DNA from 2 places in the Halomonas sp. TG39a genome. Region 1 is predicted to be linked to the other one. Evidence: predicted binding sites of a transcription regulator. Region 1 holds the regulator's gene; the other holds the start of a gene.
What was found. Region 1 encodes PhoB, which activates phosphate uptake and scavenging genes when phosphate is short. Its sites were predicted from a motif close to TGTCATANNNNTGTCANA; they were not measured.
Positions count from the first base shown of each region.

Region 2: the regulator PhoB is predicted to act here: its motif matches at 1,926-1,943, upstream of U738_RS18240 (PstS family phosphate ABC transporter substrate-binding protein).

Region 1 is NZ_JQLV01000001.1:3,516,562-3,519,680, forward strand. It holds gene phoR (phosphate regulon sensor histidine kinase PhoR) at 178-1,464, opposite strand; gene phoB (phosphate regulon transcriptional regulator PhoB) at 1,467-2,156, opposite strand; gene ubiA (4-hydroxybenzoate octaprenyltransferase) at 2,282-3,119, opposite strand, start outside.
Region 2 is NZ_JQLV01000002.1:27,937-31,055, forward strand. It holds gene pstC (phosphate ABC transporter permease subunit PstC) at 1-755, opposite strand, end outside; gene U738_RS18240 (PstS family phosphate ABC transporter substrate-binding protein) at 852-1,865, opposite strand; gene U738_RS18245 (sulfite exporter TauE/SafE family protein) at 1,996-2,727, opposite strand; gene U738_RS18250 (Bcr/CflA family multidrug efflux MFS transporter) at 2,737-3,119, opposite strand, start outside.

The DNA.
Region 1 (3,119 bases):
ATATAAAACAAATAAAATCAATGACTTAACAAATAACCGCTATACCAAAGAAATACTACCCAAGCCATCAATTGGCGCTTAAAGCTGTATAAAAATGACACATGAGTAAGTTTTACCAACCTTGCATGCCAATATTGCACACTTCTACAAATGTTGTGCGTTGGATCCTTTGCTTAATTAAACCAGACGCGAGGAGGGGAAGGAGCAGCGAAACAGCGCGCCCTTGCCGGGATGAGATTCAATTTGCAGCTGTGCATCGTGACGCAATAGCACGTGCTTAACGATCGCCAAGCCTAAGCCTGTACCACCGGTCGCAGTGCTGCGCCCCTTATCGACTCGGTAAAAGCGTTCGGTTAAGCGGGGAATATGAACGGGATCAATCCCTTCACCATTGTCTTCAACATCTATATAGCCCCCGCCAGTAGCGCTAGCTTTCCAGCGCAGTGTGATTTGGCTGCCTGCTGGCGTGTAGCGCACCGCATTAAAGGCCAGATTAGAGACGGCGCTGCGAATTTCCTGTTCGCTACCTAACAGCCGCGCATCGCTTTCAAGCGCCACTGTGATGGTATGCCGCTGATGCGACAGGGCCAGCGCATCATCACAAACGCTTTGTAGTAAAGGCCCAAGTGGCAGCGGGTGATGATCTTTACCGCCCTGATCAATCTCCAGACGCGAAAGCAGCAATAAGTCATTGACCAAATTCTGCATCCGCTGGGTCTGTTCCTGCATTTGCTGGATACTACGACCTAATCGCGGCGGCAACTGATCGGCAATATCACTGTAGGTTTCCAAATAGCCGGAGAGCACGGTCAAAGGAGTGCGCAGCTCGTGGGAGACATTGGCAACAAAGTCGCGCCGCATCTGCTCAAGGCGATGCAAGCGGGTGATATCGCGCGCCATCACCAAGCGTTCATCGTCACCGTACAGGGTAATTTGATACTGCAGAATTCGCCGTTCATCAATCGGCGAGGTTAGCGTTAATGGCTCACTGTAGTTACGCGCATTAAAGTAACTGATAAAGCTTGGATCGCGCAGCAGATTGGTAATGTGCTGACCACGGTCATGGGCGGTTTGTAGCCCTAGCATGGCGGTGGCAGCGCTGTTCCACCACTCCAGATCACCGTGACGGTCAAGCATGACCACGCTGTCGCGCATCGCTTCAGACGACTCTTGAATACGCGCTAAGGTAGCGCGCAGACGGCTTTGGGTAATACGCTGGCTTTTTTGATAGCGGTATAAGCGGTCAAATAACTCGCCCCACATTCCGCGAGCAGCAGGCGGCTCATCGTGTGGGTGAAGGGTGAGCCACTGGTAGAGCTCGCGCAACTGACGTAAATGGTAAAACAGGCATACCGCTAGCCCTGCCGAAAGCCCTAGCCCAGCCGAGCCCAATAGCCAACCTAAGCAAGTACCCAGCGTGGACAGCCACGCTATTCGCCACAGCTCACGACTCCATAAACGCACATTTACACCCGTGCAGAGAAACGGTAACCGGTACCCCGAACCGTTTGAATCAGGTTTTGATGCACGTCGCCCAGCGCTTTGCGCAAGCGGCGAATATGCACATCGACCGTGCGTTCTTCGACGTAGACGTTGCCGCCCCACACTTGGTCAAGCAGTTGGCTACGCGTGTAAGCGCGCTCTTGATGGGTCATAAAAAACTGCAGCAAACGGTACTCGGTAGGCCCCATTTCCAGCGCTTTGCCGTGGGCGCTGACCCGGTGGCTTACCGGATCAAGTAGCAGACCGTTAATCTCTATCGGGTCTTCAACCCCACGCGGGGTCGCACGGCGCAGCACCGCCTTTAACCGAGCCACCAATTCCCGGGGTGAAAAGGGCTTGGTGATATAGTCATCGGCACCGGCTTCAAGCCCTTGAATTTTATTATCCTCTTCGCCTTTAGCGGTGAGCATAATAATAGGAATTTCGGCGGTAGCTTCTTCACGCTTTAAGCGCCTTGCCAGCTCAATTCCGCTAGTGCCCGGCATCATCCAGTCCAGCAGCAGTAGATCGGGTTGGTGGTCAACCACCATAGCATGAGCATCTTGGGCATTATCCGCTTCGAGCACGCGATAGTCAGCCATTTCCAGCGCTACCGCGATCATCTCGCGAATCGACGCTTCATCATCGACAATCAGAACGGTCTTGGCGGTCATACCAGAGCCTCACGGTGTTCGAAAAAACTAGTTCAAAGAAAGCGAATTCAAAGAAAAACAGTTCAATGACATGTCAATGACGATAACACCATGACTTGATGACAGTTACATGACAACCGCCGAGATTACCCAGTGATAGGCCACCAACTTAGCGCGATACCGGCAAAAATCAGTAGCCCCGACCAGTGATTATTGAGAAACGCCTGGAAGCAGGGATCCCGCTCCTGATAGCGAATTAAGCGCTGCTGATGCAGGAAAGTCGCCGCCATGGCCGCAAGCCCTAACCAGAAGAATCCACCTAAACCAACCCGCCAGCCTACCCAGGCCAACAACCCCAGAGTGGCTAACTGGAGCAGGCCGATAATCAAACGATCCGCGTTTCCAAACAGCACGGCCGTCGATTTAATGCCAATTTTTAAATCGTCGTCGCGATCGACCATGGCGTACTGGGTATCATAGGCCACTGTCCAGCACACATTAGCGCAGAATAGCAGCCATGCTTCCAGCGGCACGTGGCCAAGCACGGCGCCAAAAGCCATCGGAATTGCCCAGGAAAAAGCCGCGCCCAGCACCACCTGGGGAAAGTGGGTATAGCGCTTCATAAACGGATAAATAATCGCCAGCAGCACCCCGCCCAGCGAGAGCAGCACCGTAAACCAGTTGGTTAGTAGTACCAGAATAAACGCCGCGGCCACCAGGGCAATAAACAGCAGCTGCGCCTCGGTTTCGCTGATCCGGCCCGTGGCTAATGGACGGTTTTTGGTACGTTTCACATGGCCGTCAAAGTGGCGATCCGCATAGTCATTGACCACGCAGCCCGCGGCACGCATCACGTAAACACCGGCCACGAAAATCAGCAGCACATTTCGCCCGGGCACGCCTTCTGCAGCGACCCAAAGTGCCCACAGCGTCGGCCACATCAAAAGCCATGTGCCTATCGGCCGATTCAAGCGCATCAGCTGT
Region 2 (3,119 bases), on a different contig from region 1:
GCAATATTGACGATAATTGGCGCGACGGTGATGGCAGCAAAAAAGCCATAAACTACGGTAGGGATACCCGCCAACACTTCGAGCACCGGCTTGGCAACGGTGCGCACCTTGCTCGGCGCATACTCAGACATATAAATCGCCGAGAGCAAACCGATAGGTACCGCCACCAACATAGCGATGGCGGTAATCATAAAGGTACCGGCAAACAGCGGCACTGAGCCGAACTCAGCGCCGCCTCCATCACCACGACCCGCAGACGCTAAAAAGCTGGCGCCGGGATTCCATGTAGTGCCGGTAATAAACTCCCAGAAGCTGTGCATTTGGAAAAAGCGCAGCGCCTCGGAAATAATCGAGAACAAAATACCGAACGTCGTGAAAATTGAGATTAACGCTGCCCCGGCCAAGATCATGCGGATTACCCGCTCAATAGCTTGACGAGCATGAAAATCGGGCTTTACTTGGTTAAGACTGACCATCAATCCTATGGCTGCCACGACCAAACTGGCCGCGAGCAAATAGAGCGTAGGAATATCGGCACCCATTAACAGCAGCGCGAAAGCGCCAACTGAGCTCACTAGCACGGCTGGACCGGCTGTGGAAAGCACGGTAAACCAAGCGTACTGATCTGGCTGAGCAAACATAGCCGTGCCCGCGCTTCGTAAACGAGTGGCTTTTGAACGGCCAGCAAAAAAAGCCAGCAGCCCCAGCAGTAATAACGCACCGCAAAAAATCAAAAGAAGCTGGTTGGTCTGCATCGCATCTCTCTCACGTCGTCACCGGTTAAGAAGCCTATTAACAATAACGGGCCGACAGCTTGCGCTGCCGGCCTTTTTTACATCTAAATCAACCGCTTACTTAAGAACGTCTGCTGACATTGTAGTGCGATCTGCTACAGCCTGACGCCACTCTTCACGCTCGTCTTCCGGCAGCACGATCAAGCCGATATCTTTCAAGTAACCATCTGAGCCAATCATCTGCTCGCTCATAAACATCTCGACGTAGTCAGCCATCGGCGGTACTTCATCGGCGTGCTGGTTCTTCACGTAGAACCACAGTGAACGCGCAACAGGGTAGTCACCCGAGCTGATTGCTTCTGGCTCTGGCGCAACACCCTCAATGGTGGCACCGTTCAGTGTATCGGTGTTTTCTTCAAGGAATGAGTAACCGAAGATACCCATTGCGCCGGTATCTTCACTCAAGCGCTGAACGATAAGGTTGTCGTTTTCGCCAGCGTCGATGTAAACACCGTCAGAGCGAATATCGGTGTAGCCTTCTTCGCCGTAAACATCCATTTCAAGCGATGCAGATTCCAGTACGAGCTCTTCAAAAGCGTCACGGGTACCAGAAGTTGTCGGCGGACCATAGATGGAGATTTCACGGTCTGGCAGCGAAGAATCAATTTCGCTCCAGTTAGTGTAAGGGTTATCAACTAGCTCGCCATCAACCGGCACCTGAGCGGCTACTGCCATGAAAATCTGCTCAAGCGTCAGGTCAACAACGTCATTTTCGTTGGATTGGCCTAAAACGATACCGTCAGAACCGATTTTAGCCTCGGTGATATCGGTAACGCCGTTCTCTTCACAACGCTCGAACTCAGACACTTTCATGCGGCGTGAAGCATTAGTGATGTCCGGAGTGCCTTCACCAACACCGTTACAGAACAGGCGCAAACCGCCACCCGAACCAGTCGATTCAATAACAGGCGTCGGATTGCCGGTCGTCGCACCGAACTCTTCAGTTACGTAGCTGGCAAACGGGTAAACGGTACTGGAGCCTACGATACGGATTTGATCACGGGCTTGGGCAACACCGGCAACGCTCATTACAGCAGCCGCGATAACGGTGGTTTTTAGAATACGGTTCATGCGAAATACTCCTGTTCATGTAGGGATCTGGCCTTCGCAAGGCATACCTTGCACGGGTTCCATGACAACTTCATGACAGCGAGCAAAACGTGAAGAATTTTTCGTTACGTGGCTGCATCCAAGCTTTACATCACCACAACAAACCTAAGGCAGCGAGGGTGCACAACGCTAGCGAGGCACCTTGCAGTAGGCGTCGATCCAATCGGTGGGCGACGGTATCGGCCAAGGCATTACCGATTAACACCGCGGGCAGGAAGGTCAGCGCGACCTGGAAATGCCAGAGTTGAATCTGGTCAGCCAGGGTGAGAGTGACTAAGGTCAATAGGGAGGTCAAAATGAAAAAAGCGGCTAAATTGCCGCGCACGCGATCCGCCGGAAGACCATGCATCAGCAGCACAATGGGCGGGCCGCCAATGGCGGCGACGGTGCCGAAAATACCGGAGAGTATCCCCGCGCCAAACAGCGTTATGCGGTTTACCGGCAGTTGAAAGCGGCACAAGGTGACAAGTACCGCAAACAGGACGATGACCGCAATCAGCTTTTCTAGCAGAAACATAGGGGCGGCGAGCAGCAACCAAATACCCAGCGCATTGCCGGGAAGACGCCCCACTAGCGCCATACCAATGGAATCCAGGCGCACCTCATGCCAGTAGTGGCGAACCATCATCAGCGAAACGGTAAATCCAAATAGCACCAGAACGACCGGCACCAGCCGCGGCTCAAGCATCAACAGTAGCGGCGCACCGATAACGGCTAAACCAAAACCGGTAGCGCGCTGTACAAAGGCGCCCAGCAGAAGTACGCCGGAACAGGCCAACCAGGTACTCATGGGCATATTGACCCACACCAGCAGGCTATTCATCAGTGCCGCTCATCCCTGTTGCTCTTCAACACTGGGCGCCTTGGTTAATTTGCGTACACCGATATTGCCCAGTAACGCAGCACCCAGCATGGTGAGTACCATGGGCCAGAGGTGCTCAACCTCAAAGAGCCCTACCATAACGCCCGCGAACGCACCGCAGGTAAATTGGATGCCGCCCAGCAGCGCTGTGGCCGTGGCGCTGATATGGCCAAAATGATCCAACAGCGACGAGATCGCGTTGGGCGTTATCAGCCCGATCATACCGGTAAATAGCATAATCAGCGGCACCACAAACGCTAGCGTCGCTATATCCAAGGCGGTCACCGCCACTAGCCCTAGCGCCGCCACCAGCTGTATAAGCAAACCTAGGCGCAAATTTTGCTGGGGGGTGC